DNA from 3 places in the Paraglaciecola sp. QJM3NY_14 genome. Region 1 is predicted to be linked to each of the others. Evidence: predicted binding sites of a transcription regulator. Region 1 holds the regulator's gene; each other region holds the start of a gene.
The links. The regulator sigma-54, encoded in region 1, starts transcription at its own class of promoters, with help from an activator protein. The targets are predictions, from matches to a motif close to GTTGGCACGNNNNTNGNNT.

Region 1 (5,758 bases):
TTTTACTTTATTCAAAGAGCCTCAATACACGATATTTGTTGCGTCACAGACTGCGCCTTGGCAGGTATCAGCCAAAGACGGTACTTTGTATGAAGACAATCGGATCCAATTAGAGAATAATGTCGAGATACGTAATCAAGATGAGCAAGGATTTGCTCGTAGCATTCGCACGGACTTCATCGAGATAAACTTGATCGATAAAACCATGGTGTCTGACCAACCAGTAAAAATATTTGGCCAGCACTATGTCATCAACAGTAACGGTTTTAAAGCCAATTTAACGACCCAACAATATGAGCTACTTGATCATGTGCAAACCATTTATCAACCTCAGCCTTAGCTTAGTTGCCTTAGCAACATTAGCATTTTCCCCATTAAGCATGGCTGGCAAAGAAGATTTCACGCAAGCGATAAAAGTGGACTCGAAGTTTCAGTTCGGGGACGGTAAAACTAAAAAATCTATCTTTCGAGAAGACGTGCACATCAATCAAGGTAGTTTGAATGTGTATGCCGATGAAGTAGAAGTCGACGCGAGTAAAGGCGAAGGTAACGAAGTTTTCATCGCGACGGGTAGCCCGGCTAAATACTCTCAACAACAAGAGCAAGGGGGCAGTATTGAGGCATCAGCCAATCGCATTGAATATCGCAGAGATTTACGCACACTAACCTTAGAAGGCAATGCACAGCTGAAGCAGAACAATAGCAGTGTAAAGGGTGAGTCGATAGTGTTTAACATGGAACTTGAACAAATTGTCGCGCAAGGAGAGAGCGAGAGTGAAAATAGCGGCCGAGTCACGACTATTTTTCAACCAGCCAAGAAATCAGCGAGCAGTAAAAAGCAAACTGACGCGAAAAAGTCCAGTGATGCTGAAGTCAAACCAAAACAGGATGAAACTCCATAATGGCGACGTTAAAAGCCTCGCATTTGGCTAAATCCTATAAATCACGTCAAGTTGTGCGTGATGTCAGTCTAGAAGTGTCCACTGGCCAAATTGTCGGTTTACTTGGTCCAAACGGTGCAGGTAAAACAACCACGTTTTATATGATTGTCGGTTTGGTTCCCTTAGATAAGGGAGAAATCAGTATTGATCAGCAAGATCTTACCCTACAGCCCATGCACATGCGCGCTCGTTTAGGGATTGGTTACTTACCCCAAGAAGCCTCTATTTTTCGAAAACTGACAGTCCATCAAAACTTGATGGCTATCTTGCAGACACGCAAAGAGCTCAGTGCAGAACAAAGAGAACAGCAAGCGGATTCATTACTCGATGAGTTCAATATAAATCATATTCGTAACAGTGCTGGTATGAGTTTGTCTGGAGGTGAACGCCGCCGGGTAGAAATAGCGCGGGCACTGGCAGCCGATCCAGAATTTATTCTGCTCGATGAGCCGTTTGCCGGTGTTGATCCTATTTCAGTTAATGATATTAAAAAAATTATTCAACATTTACGTGACCGTGGTATTGGTGTTTTGATAACCGACCACAATGTAAGAGAGACACTCGATGTGTGTGAGAAAGCTTACATTGTTAGTCATGGTGAACTCATCGCTTCTGGCACGGCAGAAGAAGTATTAAGTGATCAACGTGTAAGAGATGTATACCTAGGCGAACAATTCAGGCTATAGTTAAGCTGAAAAAGCCGCTCATTTTATCGAGATTATACTCAGGCGCTTGGTGAGACATTTACAGTCAATCGAATCAACCACAGCATATTTTTTAGTTTGCAACGGACAGAATAAAGAAGTAAATGAAACCCTCTTTACAATTAAAATTTAGTCAATCACTCACTATGACGCCACAGTTACAGCAAGCTATTCGTTTGTTGCAATTGTCTACGTTAGATTTACAGCAAGAAATTCAAGAAGCCTTGGATTCCAACCCGCTGTTGGAAGTTGAAGAGCCTACGGATCAGGAATCCGGCGATAGTGCGTTAAATGACAATTCCCTCGACCCGTCTTCTAAAGATACCAATGAAATAGTTGATACTAGCAGTGACAACTTAGACTCAAGTGAAGCGTTCGAGAAAAACGAAATCCCAGAAGACTTACCTACGGATACCACTTGGGATGAGTACATCAGTGCTTCTTCCGCACCTGCCTCTAGCATATCCAGTGGTGCCGGCGGTGATGACGAACAAATCTTTCAAGGCGAAACCACAGATAACATTCAAGATCATTTGCTGTGGCAAATGCGTTTAACCCATTTTAGTGATACCGATGTCGCGATTGCGACAGCGATCATTGATTCTATCGATGAGTCTGGTTATTTAACCATGAGCGCTGAAGACGTTCTGGCCAGCATGGATGATGAAGAAATAGAGCTCGATGAAGTGGAATGCGTACTTAAGCGTATTCAAATGTTCGACCCAATTGGGTCTGGCTCTCGTACACCACAAGAATGCTTGCTAGTGCAATTGCGTCAGTTTGCTCCTGATACACCCTGGTTAGAAGAAGCGAAGACCTTGATTGGAGACTATGCCGACCTTTTGGCAAGCAAGGATTACCGTACTTTGATGCGTAAATCTCGCCTTAAAGAGGATGATTTGCGTGAGGTCATGCGTTTACTAAAAACGCTCAATCCGCGTCCAGGCAGCGCCTTGATCAAAGGTGAAGCAGAATACGTTATACCTGATGTGTCAGTGAGTAAGAAAAATGGCCGTTGGACAGTAGAGCTTAACCCAGACAGCCTACCCAAATTGAACGTTAATCAACAGTATGCTGCAATGAGTCGTAGCGCGAAAAACACCAGTGATAGTCAATTTATTCGCTCACACATGCAAGAAGCCAAATGGTTTATTAAAAGTGTTGAGAGCCGAAACGATACCTTATTGAAAGTGTCAAACTGTATAGTACAGCAGCAAATGGGCTTCTTTGAACATGGGCCTGAGATGATGAAGCCTATGGTACTAAATGACGTAGCCGAAATGGTGGATATGCATGAATCTACAATTTCTCGTGTTACCACCCAAAAATATATGCATACCCCTAGAGGTATATTTGAGCTGAAATATTTCTTCTCGAGCCATGTTGCAACTGAGACAGGCGGAGAGTGCTCGTCAACGGCGATACGCGCATTGATTAAAAAGCTGGTCGCAGCTGAAAAACCAAGCAAGCCGTTAAGTGACAGCAAGATTGCTCAATTGTTGGCCGATCAAGGCATCATGGTCGCTCGGCGAACAATAGCAAAGTACCGGGAATCTCTGATGATACCCCCGTCGAACCAACGAAAAAGCCTATTGTAGGCTGATTAAAGAAGGAAGAGGCGATATGCAAATTAATATTACTGGTCACCATGTGGATGTAACCGATTCACTAAAAGATTATGTCGATACTAAATTTACCAAGCTCGAGCGACACTTCGATCAGATCAACAATGTTCACGTCATTCTCAATGTAGAAAAGCTCAACCAAAAAGCGGAAGCGACAATACATTTGAATGGGGCAGATGTATTTGCCACCATGGAACACAACGACATGTATGCGGCAATAGATGGCCTAATCGATAAACTCGATCGGCAAGTTATCAAGCATAAAGAAAAAGCTAAACGCCATTAACCCATCAGGTAAATAATGGAAATATCAAATATTCTTCACCCTGACTGCGTCGTATGCGCAGTTCAGGGGTCTAGCAAAAAGCGCATTTTAGAGCTTATTAGTCAATTGGCATCTGAGCACCTTGTTGAAGTAGACCAAGCGACCATTTTATCCAGTTTAGCGGGGCGCGAGAAAATGGGGTGTACGGGCATTGGTGGTGGTATAGCACTGCCACATGGCCGTATAAAAGGGCTAGAGTCCGCCCTAGGCGTGCTTGTAACGTGCCAACCTCCGGTCCAGTATGACGCCATCGATAACATGCCAGTGGATATCTTCTTTGCTATTTTAGTACCAGAGGAAAAGGCCCAAGAGCACCTACAAACCTTGTCGGCGATAGCCAAAAAATTCGTTGATAAAGACATTTTAAATCGTTTGCGCAGTGCAACCACAGACCAAGAATTATTTCAGGTACTCAGTTAATTATGAAGCTTATTATCATCAGTGGGCGTTCAGGCTCAGGGAAGTCCATCGTTTTACGTTCACTGGAAGATTTAGGCTATTACTGCGTTGATAATATCCCCGTCAATTTATTGCCTACTTTGACCCATACCGTCGCTGACGAGTACGATCAGGTCGCGGTCAGCATTGACGTGCGAAATTTACCCAAAGATCCCAACGAATTGGTGGAAATACTCGACTACTTGCCGTCAACGTGGGAAATGACCATATTGTATTTGGATGCCAGCGATGACGTACTGATTAAGCGTTTCAGTGAAACCCGCCGCTTGCACCCGTTGTCTAAGCAAAACAAATCCTTGTCTGGTGCTATTCAAGCAGAAAGCCAGTTATTGGCGCCGATAGCCGAACGTGCAGATTTATATATAGACACAGATCAATTATCAATTCACCAGCTGGCCGAATTGGTGCGCGAGCGAATATTAGGTAAAAAAAGCTCGCGCTTAGTTTTGGTTTTTGAAAGCTTTGGTTTTAAACACGGTATTCCTAAAGATGCGGATTATGTATTTGATGCGCGTTTCTTACCCAACCCGCACTGGGAGCCAGATTTAAAACCCCTTACTGGACTTGATTCCCCCGTCGAGATTTTTCTTGGCTCACAACCTATAGTCACTAAATTTATTTGGCAAATTCAGAATCTGATTTCTACTTGGTTACCACATTTAGAACGTAATAATCGTAGTTATGTGACAATCGCCATCGGGTGTACTGGCGGTCAGCACCGCTCTGTGTACGTAGTGGAAATGTTAGCCAAAACATTTAGTACCTCGCACCCTGATGTGCAAATACGTCATCGCGAGTTAAACCGATGAGTGAGCGATTAGAAAAAACCCTACTCATAGTGAACAAGTTAGGGCTGCATGCCAGAGCGGCGACTCAATTGGTTAAGCTTGCGAATCAATTTGAAGCTGAAGTCACTATTGTTCAGGATGATAAAAGTGCCTCAGCAAGCAGTGTGCTGGGCCTAATGATGTTAGAGAGTTGCCAAGGCAAAGAAATTCAAGTGATATCTGAAGGGAAAGACGCGCGCCAAGCGATGGATGCTGTTGAAGAGCTTATTGTCGGAAAATTCAACGAAAGCGAGTAATCAGCCAGATTCCATGCAACGTGCACTTCAATTTAGACTTTTTCCACTCATCTCGACTTTCTACTCATTCACTATTTTTTTGAAACGCGCGGTTGGGTTATCAGCAACCCAATTGGCTGCTTAATCCACCTAAACGCGCTTCAACCGCATATTCTTTGCTGCCCTTCATTTCTGGGAATATATTCAGACCGCTGCGACTTTCTACGTTATCAATCGTGACTTCTTTACTGCAGTAGTCATCGGCTCTCGCGCTATTTTGCTCCATGACATAGGCGGACGCTCTAACATAACCCGCTTGGTTTGTTGTCGCGACAATTTTGAAGTAGCCAGAAGGAATAGTGTGGCTTTCATCTGCACCTGGAAGCGTAGCAAAAAAGCTTTCATATAGCGGGCCTGTTACTACATACACGGACTCTCCGCTGCGCGCTAAAACGCGCACTGCAGACTCTAATCGGACCCATGGGCCTTGATTCAAATTAGAGCTTTGGGGGGTAATGTTTGATAGATAGTTTGTACTGCGCCAATCTGCGGTATTGCTCACACTTGCCAATGGAACTTGGTGTCCTCGATCGGTACGGATGAGAGCGTGAGCATCTTTATAATCAGCGGCTTCTAGCGTG
Region 2 (5,758 bases), 200 kb from region 1:
CAACGGCTTTATCGCGCAGCATATCAAGCTCAAGTCGCGCATATCTGTGTTCAACATATTCAAATACGTTGGTGCTCAGAGCTAACTTGAAGTAATTCGACGCCACACCGCGGTTACCCAAAGCTGAGTTATATTTTCCCAGATAGAAATACGCTTCACAAAGGCGATCCGTCAACTCTTGCTGACTTTTTACCCCTTGAATTAGGGCGTTTAATAATGCCTGTTCATCTATACGTCCTAGATATAGGTCGACTAAATGTGTCGCCCAGTTGTCTTCGTCTAAGTTTTCACGATTATTGCTTAACGTAATTAATGCATCTGCTTGGTCAAGTTCGCTATGGGCAATAAAGGACCAAAGTGCACGATAAGGATCGGATTCATCATTTCGGTAGAATTCACTAAAATCATTCACGGCTAAATCGGCACGGCCACCGTAATAAAGCGCAATCCCACGATTCAAAAATGCAAATTCATAATCAGGATTAATGTCTAATGTGGCATCAAACGCTTCATAGGCTTGTATAAAATTCATTTGCTGGGTGTAATGTACCCCCAAAGAATTATACGCCTCCGCCATATCTGGTTTAAGACGTATTGCATGATCAAAATCGTATTGGGCTAAACCAGCAAGTCCAACGCTGTCATACAACATGCCGCGTTGATGGAGTAACTCTGCCCTTTCTTGATCTTCTAACGGTGCTTTCTCAAGAATTTGGTTATATCTAGCAATCGCCATTTGCGAACGCACGCTCATGGGCGCAGGTTCAGCGAGTAATAAGTTACTCATCTGTGCTTGGCTTTGCTGAGCTTGATTGCTACTAGCACAACCACTTAATATCAATCCTAAGAATACCAGTGAGAAAAATTTATTTTGCATTGTAATTAGCATAAGAGTAGGCAACGCTCGGTCTAAAATGTGATGGCGATAAAAATGCGGAATCGGCCAGGAAATGAAGCTTAGTAAACAGGCAGGGTGGCGTATTTACCCATAAATGTAAAGACAACGAGAAGGCGAAAATTGCAATCTACTGTATCAAGTTGTAAAAATAATGCACACTAGCCGGCTATTGAGAAAAAAAGCGATACCATTTTGAATAAGCAACAAACTGATTTACAAAGCCTCTTTAATGCCGCTTTGGATGTACAAGCCAAAGCACACGCTCCTTATTCTGATTACAGAGTGGGCTCTGCCCTAGTGGCAGAAGACGGTCAAACGTATACTGGCTGCAACGTAGAAAACGTGTCATTTCCGCTAGGTCAGTGTGCCGAAGGAAACGCCTTAGCAGCGATGGTGGCAGGTGGTGCGAGGCAAGTCCGTGAAATTTTAATTGCCAGCCCAAATGAACACTTTTGCTCACCGTGTGGCGGGTGTCGCCAGCGTATTTTTGAGTTCGCCAGCAAAGACACTTTAGTTCATATGGCCACCAGCGAAGGTGAAATTAAAACGCTTTCCATGAATGAAATTTTACCCTTTGCATTTGAGCAATAAAAACCTCGTTAGCCCTGACGCCTGACAAAGAAAATATTTGCACACAACAGCATTGATTAAAAATCAACCACCGTTATAATATGCCGAGTTTCGAAGCGTACCTAGTTAGAAACGCTACAAATTAAAGCCTGTCTACTTTTTTTACACTGACTGTTGAGCGTCAATTAGCCAAAAGTCTAAGATGTTGGATTAAAAGGATTAATAAGAAGTGGCTCAGTTTGTGCTTTATCGACAATACATATCACAGTTGCAGTTAGGTCGTCGTACAGGAGTAACCTATGACACGTTTATTTAAGAAAGCTAAATTCATATCAGCAGCCGCTTTACTAGCGCTAACTGCATCGCAAAACATTAGCGCCGCTACTATTACCTTAGGTGGTCAAGCGGCCACAGACGGTTCTGGTAAGACAAGCGCCAATGTTAACTCGAACAATACTATCAATGCCATCAGCGACGGTTTCTTTGTAGAAACGTTCGATAGCGCCACCGCAATTCCAGGGCTACCGACTGCAAATGACACAACTTATAATGTGGCAGGCAGTTCTACTGGTTGTGCAATCAACTCACCATTACTTGTTCAACCTAGCTCCACTAACGTGTTAAATGTACGTACAGGTTCAGTGAGAAATGTAGCAGCTGCACCTGCTGGTGACACGACTTGTTATGCTTATACCACACCTGAAACGGTTGGAACTGATAGTTACGTAGACATCGATTACACCAATTTCTTAGCCAACATCGGTACAATAGATGCGTCTTTAGCTGGTTCAAGCATTGACTACCTAGGCTTTTATTGGGGATCAATCGATACCTATAACACCTTTGAGTTTTACTCTGATACTGACCAATTAGTGAAAAGCATTGCTGGTCAAGAAATATTAGATCTTGTTGGTGGTGTTGAAGGTGACAGATTATCTGATAAGTCCAATGTTTACGTGAACATAAACTTCAGCGTTGCTGAAGCTTTCACCCGCTTACGTGTTGTTTCATCTGGCGTAGCCGGTGAGTTCGACAACATCGTGGTTGGTTTATCTAATCGTAATGTACCTGCACCTGCTGGTTTGGCTTTCTTAGGTCTAGGTCTAATCGGCTTCGTATTGCGTAAAAAACTGCAGAAGTAATATTAACAATTCATAAAAAAAGTCGGTTCGCCGACTTTTTTTATGCCTGAAAATAAGCCGCATTAAAGACAAACGCCAACAGTTAAAAAGTCCTCTATTCAGTCCTATTAAGTTGTTAATAATGGGCTGACAAGTTTTTGCTTTACGCAAAGCTTCAATCCCTTATTTAACGTGTTCTTAGTTGCGATTTCCCCCTTAGAAAACTTTACACTAAGCGTGTAAATTTCGTACACATTAGTCACCTATTTTTACGCTTTCGGTATAGATATTTACCGGTCAGAATGCAATACCATGATAATGCTCAATAATTTGTTCTGGCACGGCTTATGCTAATACTTTAGTAGCAGTAACTGTAGCTGCATAACGGAGTTACACATGAAAAATTCAATGACTAAAAACAGTATAAAATTATTTAAAACGACCTTAATCGCTTTGGCAGTTAGCCAGTCTGCGCATGCGGCGGTTATTTCCTTCGGGGGCCAAGCCGCCACTGACGGCTCGGGCAAGACGAGTCTAAAAATCAACGCTGACAACACGATCAATTCTTTGTCCGACGGCTACTTTGTAGAAACGTTTGACAAAGTCACCGCTATCGATGCGCTGCCCTTGACCCAAGATGAAAGCTACAACGTTGCTGGCTCATCAAACGGATGTGCCATCAACTCACCATTAGCCGTTACAGCCAGTGGTTCGTCCGTGCTTAACGTTCGTAAGGGGTCAACTAGGAATGTTGCCGCGGCACCTGCTGGCGATAACACTTGTTATGCTTACACAACGCCTTCCACCGTGGGTGTGGATAGTTTTGTAGATATCGATTACACAAGCTTTCTAGACAGTATAGGAACAACCGTGTCGTCACTTGCTGATTCTCGCGTTAATTATTTAGGCTTTTATTGGGGCTCGGTAGACACCTATAACTCTTTTGAGTTTTACTCTGACGATGCACTCGTGGGCAAAATAACTGGCGCTGAGCTTTTGGCCGAACTAAACGGCACCGCTGGTAACCAAGTCGCGGATTCATCAAATGTCTATGTCAACATAGCCTTTGATGCAAACGAAGCTTTTAACAGACTTCGAGTTATCTCTTCTGGTGTTGCAGGTGAGTTTGACAACATCGTTGTTGGATTAGACAAGCGAGACGTGCCCGCGCCAACCAGCCTTGCTATCTTCAGTTTAGGGCTATTAGGTCTTGGTGTTGGAAAGCGCCTCAAGAAATAATGAATACACTTTACATCAAAGCCGGCTTGCCGGCTTTTTTTATATCCATTTGTTTATTTTTCTTTCACCCTTGAACACTTTGTGCAACGAGCCTATGCAGAAAAGCAAATGCACAGCCTGTGAAGTCCGTCATGAAAAATATGAAGTTTTTATGAATATTAGCCCAAAGCCACCAGCTGTCATGTTTCTGTTTTACTCCGCGATTACTATCCATCCGTTTTTAGCGTGTAAGAGTAAACACAATGAGCAAAACGCTACAAAAGGCTTCACTGTTTTTTCTAAACTCCCATGTAAAACCCCAAGCTTTAGAAATAACGTCCCCTGCGTCTAAACCAAAGAAGATACAAGCGCCTAACGCAATCGATAAGCTGTTCAGAGATCATTGGCGCGATGTGTGCCGCATACTGCACAAATGTTACGGCTCAGGTCCACCAGAGCCAGAAGACGTGGCCCAAGAAGCGTTTAGCCGTATTGCCCAACTACGTGATTTTGAACAAATAGAAGACCCCAAAGCCTATATCATTAAAATAGCGATGAATATTACCCTCAAATCGATAGGACGTTTGTGTAAAACTCGTGAGCTCATTGCACAGCATACTCAACTCCCAGAAGATCAGTGTGATGACGTTTGCCCCGAAACTATTTTGCAGGGTGAGCAACGTGTTGCTGCAATACAAAAAGGCACAGAACAGCTAACTGAGAAGCAACGCGACATTTTGATGCGCGCCCGGATCAAAGGCCAAACGTATTCTGAAATATCCTTAGATACCGGCTGGAGTGTTGCAGATATCTGCCGCCAACTAAACGCGGTAATGGCAATTTTAGAGCGCATTGATGAGCAGGAGAATAACGCCAACGACCAAGCTTTCTCATCACATATGTCGCCCCGCAATATCTCAACAGAGCCAAGGTCATGACACATACAAAGAACAATTCTAGCGACACCGGGCTAAACAATAGCAATCGACCAAGTGTTAAAAAAAGCAATGAGCGCAGCGCGAATCATGAAGTGAATGAAAGCAGTGAATACGAGCAGGCTTCCGGCTCATCCTCGCCTCAAGCCAGAGCCAGAGAATGGTTAACGTACTTATATTGCGGACATACCAGCGCAGACAAACGCGAAGAGTTTGTTGTGTGGCTCAATAGCAGTGACGATAACAAACAAGCTTTTAACCACAGTCAAAAAATATGGCAAACCATAGGCATGACAGATTCTGCGGTAGAATGGATACAGCAACATGCAGATCAACAAACGAACACAGCGCATCTAGTAAAGCCCAAACGTGTATTCGCAAAATCCTTTTTGGCGTTATGCGCAATGGCCGCCAGTGTGGCTTTACTTGCGTTCAATGGTGTATTTAACACAACCGCTCATCTTGAAATTCCTCAACCGCAAACCGCGTTCACCTCGCCTGTGGGGCAAAATCGCCAAATCACCTTAAGTGATGGCAGCGATGTGACGCTTGCTGGCAATTCAAGTATTTTAGTCGCGTTCAATGAGACTGAAAGGCGTATAACCTTACGTAAAGGAAGCGCCTACTTTGATGTGACTCATGACCCTAGTCGCGTATTTTCCGTTACGGCTCAGCAAACTCAAGTACGGGTGCGTGGTACCGCGTTTGAGGTAAAATACAGCCCAAACAATAGTTTGAAAATTTCAGTTCAACGGGGTTTAGTTGATGTCGCTGACCTACCAGAAACAGCAGGGCAAAGGGAGCAAGTATTACAGCTAAGACCAAACGAACAACTGCATACTGATATCCAAGGGAGGTTTATCTCACCTATTACTGTTTTTCAGCCTGAGACTGAATTTGCTTGGTTAGAGCAGCGGCTGATTTACGATAACGTTCCCCTCAAAAATGTCATCATGGATATTAATCGCTACGTGAAAAAACCAGTGGTTATTTTAGATAACAGCATTAACGAACTG
Region 3 (5,758 bases), 790 kb from region 1:
CCTAAACGCCCCCAGGACAGGATCCCGTTAAGTGAAGCTGCAGACAAGTTCAGTACGTGGTTATCTGAGCAGGAAAAATTGATTATCACCACCGAAGATCCCGAAAAAGGGCGTTTCGAATCAGAAGGTGGCCATCAAGCAGAGAAAAGTGAGGACTCATCAGAAGTTGAATACAATGGTCAGCGTTTCAGCCTCAACGATGGCGCAGTCGTGATCGCGGCCATCACCAGTTGTACCAATACCTCTAACCCTTCGGTGCTGATTGCTGCCGGTTTACTGGCCAAAAAAGCCAGTGAAATGGGTTTGTCAGTGAAACCATGGGTGAAAACAAGCTTCGCGCCTGGTTCTCAAGTCGTTACCGAATACCTTAATAAGGCTAACCTCACCCATGAGCTCGAAAATTTAGGCTTTCATCTGGTTGGTTACGGCTGCACTACCTGCATTGGCAACTCAGGGCCACTGCCCGAGCCTATCAGCGCTGCTATTCGTAAAGAAAAGCTAAATGTGACTTCAGTGCTATCAGGTAATCGTAATTTTGAAGGTCGTATACACTCCGACGTAAAAGCTAATTACCTTGCCTCTCCCCCGTTAGTTATCGCCTACGCGCTAGCTGGTAATATGCAAATTGATTTGCTTAAAGAGCCCCTTGGCACCAGTAAAGACGGTAAGCCAGTTTACTTGCGTGATATTTGGCCAAGCAATGAAGAGATTCAAGCGCTTGTGACTGATGTGGTCAATAGCAACATGTTCTCTGAACGTTATAGCCATATTTTTGAGGGTGACGAAACTTGGAACAATTTAGACGTGGTCGATAGCGAGCAATATAACTGGCCTGAATCGACTTACGTTAAAAAGCCCACCTTTTTCGATGGCATTAAGCAACAACCCGAAGCGATCAGTGCCATTAAAGATGCCCGTTGCTTGTTGAAACTAGGCGATACGGTCACCACGGATCATATTTCTCCAGCTGGTAGCGTTGCCCCTGATGGCCCTGCTGCGCAATACCTGCAAGCGCACGGTGTTGAGGAGCACGACTTCAACTCTTTTGGCTCACGCCGAGGAAATCACGAAGTTATGATGCGTGGAACATTCGCCAATGTCAGATTGAAAAATCAACTCGCCCCCGGTACAGAAGGCGGCTGGACGCGCTTTCAACCATCAGCTGAACAGATGTCTGTGTTTGATGCAGCAATGAAGTATCAAGAACAAGGCACGCCAACGGTGGTAATTGCGGGCAAAGAGTACGGCACAGGGAGTTCTCGCGACTGGGCCGCAAAAGGTCCACTGTTGCTCGGTGTCAAAGCGGTAATTGCCGAGAGCTACGAACGAATTCATCGCTCTAATCTGATAGGTATGGGTATTCTACCCCTACAATTTAAATCAGGCGACAGTGCCGCCAGTTTGAAGTTAGACGGCACGGAGCAGTACTCGATTGACGCCATAGATGGAGATCAAAAAGAAGTAGTGGTATCGGTAAAAGGCGAACAAGGAGAATTCACTTTCGACGCGCAGATCCGCATTGATACCCCCAATGAGTTCAGTTACTTCAATGACGGTGGCATTCTTCAATATGTACTGCGAAGCCTAAATAAAAGCGCTTAGAAAAGCGCGTAACGAGCACAGCGCTTACCTATTTAGTTGAGGCTTGCACCACTTAATCGAAGCCGACCATCTATACTGGTCGGCTTTTTTGTAAGCTCTTAATGAACAGGTGTTGCTCGGGGAGTCTCACTGTGGCAAACGCTGTATTTCACCTTTCTGTGCTTTAGGAGTTGTTATAAATAGGTAAATTTTATCTCTTAGTTGGGTAGCAATTACGCACTTTACATTAGCCATGCTAGACGGATTTTTAAGTTATTGATTCTTAAAGCCTTTTATTTTTAAGAAGTTGGCACAAGAATCGCTTAGTAATATGTAAGCAAAGTGTGAAATCACTTAACCATAAGGAAGACAATGATGAAAACCCAGATAGCAAATTCGTTAAAAGCATTTTTAAACTCTGTTGTATTAGTTGGTATTCTAGTCGTTGGACTAACCTCGTGTGCCACGATTGACGGTGCAGGAGAAGACATAGAGAGTGCTGGTGAAGCAGTCCAAGACGCGGCTAACGACTAAGCATTTGGTTAGGGTTCAGCCCGACCACCGAGTCTTTGCTGCTCAGCGAGCTTTTTTTCGCTCTATTTAAGCAAAGTATAAAGTCCATGTTAAGCGCTTATTTGTCTGCTAATGCAGACACCAGATTGCTGTTTTTGAGTAGGAGATAGAAGAATGATTTACTCTAAAGATTCAACAAACCGTTTTGTAGAGCACTTACGCCGCATACAACAATCAATTCAGCCTTCAAGCCCAAATAAGGCAGTCGCGCGCATGAGCAACAACAGTTGGTTAAGCAAGTTAAACCCTAACCGCTAGACCACCAAGTATCGCATTGCTCGAAAGTCTTACGCCTCAGCGGACTGCTCGAAAGTCGCACGACTCAGCGGACAATGCAGGCGTGAGTCATGTGCTTACGTTCAAGCGTTCAGTAACAGGTTTCTTAATTGGCGCACTGTTTAGTGAGCAAGCTTATCGACTGACGCTCTTATTGGCTGATGCTCCTATTGGCTGATGCTCTTATTGGCCGTCGCTCCTACTGGCTGATGCTCTCATTAATTGACACTATTTGGATACGCTACCCTCGTTAGCAGTCATTGCGACTTTGAACTTAACAAGCTGTTTATGGCGCATTCATAGCGTGTTAATAGCACCGAATTCACAGCCTTGAACTACATACTAGAGCCTTACGCTTTGGGCACTGTGTCAAATGTTCGCGCTATCAAGACGCCTGCTCAGTGAGAATACACATCAACGTTAAGATTCTTTAGCAGCCCGGCCATGCGCACTGAGATATGCTTCTAGTGCGACCACTTTTAAAGGTTTGCTATAGAAATAGCCTTGGATGATGTCACAACCCATCGATTTTAAGATCTGCACTTGATAATCATGTTCCACACACTCAGCGACCGTACTTAACCCTAGGCTTTTGCCTAAGGTGATAATAGTGCGCACTATGCCTTCATCCCGTAAGTGATGGTCTTCAGCGTTCCCCTCATGAACACAATCTGGCGCAACCAAATCATTGATAAATATGCCGTCTATCTTTAATGTATTGATGGGTAGGTCACGCAAATAACTCATACATGAGTAGCCTGTTCCAAAATCGTCAATGGCGATTTTCACCCCCAAACCGTGAATTGCACTCAGTACATCAACCGCTAACTCGGTAGATGCGATGAAAGTATTTTCAGTGATTTCTATTTCCAAATACTGCGCCGCTAACCCCGATTGATGCAATGCGCCTTTGATCAACTCGAGGCACTGGGGACTCATCAAAAACGATGCGGGTAAGTTCACGGCAACAGGTACAATATCAAAGCCCGCCCGCTGCCAATCTGCATTCTGCTGGCATGCCTGCTTTAACACCCACACACTGATGGATTCCATTAACCCTATGTCTTCTGCTATGGGTAAGAAAGTGGCTGGATTAATATATTCTTGGCCATTATTCCATCTTATTAAAGCTTCTAAACCAACCAGTTGTTCGTCGTTCACATTCACTTTAGGCTGATACACCAAAGCAAACTGCTGTTGAGCGGAGGCTTGGCGCAATTGGGTTTCTAGCTCTAATCGCCACACTGAGTCATTCAACATGTCTTGGTCAAAAAAGCGGAACCGCCCAGGGCCCAATTCTTTTGCCTTATACATGCTAGTGTCAGCATGTTTAAGTAAACTTGATGCATCGTCGCCATCATCAGGAAAACACGCAATGCCAATACTGGTAGAGATGTGTAATTGATGTCCAGATACAATAAGCGGCAGACTCAAAGATGCGATAATCTCTTTTGCCAAACTGTCCACTGAGCTGAGTTCCTTCGGGTTTTGAATTAGCACAACGAATTCATCTCCCCCCCAACGACCTACCACGTCACTGTCGCTTAGTTTATGTTGGATCTTCTTGGCCACTTCAATTAACAGTTTGTCACCCATGAAGTGCCCTAAGCTATCATTTATGACCTTAAAGCGGTCTAAATCGAGAAACATCAAGGCTAGATTGGTTTTACGCTCACGGGCTATTTCAATCGCCTGACTAATTTTTTCTGTCAGGGAATGTCTATTTGGTAGTTGTGTTAACGCATCAAAATTAGCACGCTCGTACAATTGCTCTGTGCGCAACTCTACCAGCCCTTCTAAGTGTTCATGATGTTCGCTCAACTTTGATTGGTGCTCTTCAATGGTATCTAGCATAGAGTTAATACCGTTGACCAAGCGCCCAATATCGTCTTGTCGACGATTGAAAATACGTTGATCGTAACGGCCTTCTTTGGCGACGTAATCAACTAAGTGAATAAGGCGTTTAACCGGTGACTGTAAGCGCTTTTGCATACGCCAATTCAGGAGGTAGGCTAACAGAGAGCCCAACGCAAATACCCACAGTACTATGCGCCCGTACCGTCGCTGCTGAGCCTGTAGCGAATGAGTATCAGCTGATAAAACAATGTAGCCAAGTACGTCCTCACCTAAGGTAATGTCTTGGGTCAGGTAAAGATTATCGTTTGTAAAAAAGTATCCAGGTTTGATGTCATCTAACATAACATCCCAACTTGCATCGTCCCAGGTATAAGTCGCAAAGCGCTTTTTTTCAGAGTCTAGTAATTGGGCAAATCGCATGGCTGGGATCTTAGCTAAAGACGCCAGGATCGTCTGGCCTGCTTGCTCATCATGAAAAAGTAACGCTGAGCGGCTTGCCGCTGACAGCAAAGAGGCGTTGCTGCCCATAGTTTTAACGAGGTTGTCGCGGTAATCATCAACAAACGCGGAATAGATAAGAAAGGCAGCAATGGCCAATATCAGCAAATTTGTGCCGATGATCGCCATTAATTGCTTTTGGAAAAATGATGCGCGCCTGAGCTTAGAAAAAAGCATTATCGAGCAATCCTAGCTAATTTAAGCAATTCAGAGCTTACTATCACGTCTACTCTGGCTAATTGTGCTAAATCAAACTCAAAGCGCACTCTTTGCTCTTGGGTATAAAACCTTATCGCGCTGTTCGCTTGTTTCACGTCCGTGGACTCTAGCACAATCACCGCCCGCCTCATTTGGTCTAGGGGTTGCTCAAGAGAAGAATGAAAGTATGCCATATGACATAGCGGCTCTTCCTGCACATGACCGATGGCGATATGCATCTTGTTGTTTCCCTGATTATGACGTACTACAAGGGCCTGCATAAATTCAAAGAATGGCCGATCACTTTGCAGACACAATTTGAAATCATTTTGCGCGCCACTGTCCGTGGGCCAGCTCATATATTTAGTGAAATTCAGTAAATAGGCGGCCTTTAGTTTGCGCTCCTTACTCAACTCTTCTTGTGCTAAAGCCGAGTGTAAAACCACGATATATGATAATAAGATGGCGCACAGAAAAAGCCATTTACTGATTTTCCCCTCCCCTCTGTTTGCTTTATTCACTTTGATCAAGTCAGACACAGTATCACTACATCAAACGGGATAAGGTTAAGCCAGATTGGAAATTTTCTTTTGGTTGCGGGCCATTCAAATTCTGATAGAGAGGCTTTGAAAATGCCAAACTCAGCGCATAAGATTCGCTGAATTTCCATCTGACACCGATCTCAGCACTGATTTTTTTGCCACCATACAATCTTGGATTGGTAATACTCGCAGGATAGGGAAATGCACCACTGAGGGTAATTTCATCGTCTTGC

Region 2: AC0VYA_RS03735 (Npun_F0296 family exosortase-dependent surface protein) is a predicted target of sigma-54. The motif match lies at 2,924-2,942, and genes of this name have one in related genera.
Region 3: AC0VYA_RS06175 (entericidin A/B family lipoprotein) is a predicted target of sigma-54. The motif match lies at 1,888-1,906, and genes of this name have one in related genera.

Annotation. Positions count from the first base shown of each region.
Region 1 covers NZ_CM149664.1:665,653-671,410, forward strand. Annotated here, with positions in the region: gene lptC (LPS export ABC transporter periplasmic protein LptC) at 1-340, shown strand, start outside; gene lptA (lipopolysaccharide transport periplasmic protein LptA) at 381-902, shown strand; gene lptB (LPS export ABC transporter ATP-binding protein) at 902-1,627, shown strand; gene AC0VYA_RS02915 (RNA polymerase factor sigma-54) at 1,750-3,243, shown strand; gene hpf (ribosome hibernation promoting factor) at 3,269-3,556, shown strand; gene ptsN (PTS IIA-like nitrogen regulatory protein PtsN) at 3,572-4,015, shown strand; gene rapZ (RNase adapter RapZ) at 4,018-4,863, shown strand; gene AC0VYA_RS02935 (HPr family phosphocarrier protein) at 4,860-5,138, shown strand; gene AC0VYA_RS02940 (DNA/RNA non-specific endonuclease) at 5,239-5,758, opposite strand, start outside.
Region 2 covers NZ_CM149664.1:863,856-869,613, reverse strand. Annotated here, with positions in the region: gene nlpI (lipoprotein NlpI) at 1-877, opposite strand, end outside; gene AC0VYA_RS03745 (cytidine deaminase) at 1,091-1,489, shown strand; gene AC0VYA_RS03740 (PEP-CTERM sorting domain-containing protein) at 1,768-2,610, shown strand; gene AC0VYA_RS03735 (Npun_F0296 family exosortase-dependent surface protein) at 2,986-3,828, shown strand; gene AC0VYA_RS03730 (RNA polymerase sigma factor) at 4,071-4,745, shown strand; gene AC0VYA_RS03725 (FecR family protein) at 4,742-5,758, shown strand, end outside.
Region 3 covers NZ_CM149664.1:1,453,009-1,458,766, reverse strand. Annotated here, with positions in the region: gene acnA (aconitate hydratase AcnA) at 1-1,602, shown strand, start outside; gene AC0VYA_RS06175 (entericidin A/B family lipoprotein) at 1,957-2,115, shown strand; gene AC0VYA_RS06170 (hypothetical protein) at 2,269-2,412, shown strand; gene AC0VYA_RS06165 (putative bifunctional diguanylate cyclase/phosphodiesterase) at 2,851-4,962, opposite strand; gene AC0VYA_RS06160 (YfiR family protein) at 4,962-5,522, opposite strand; gene AC0VYA_RS06155 (transporter family protein) at 5,530-5,758, opposite strand, start outside.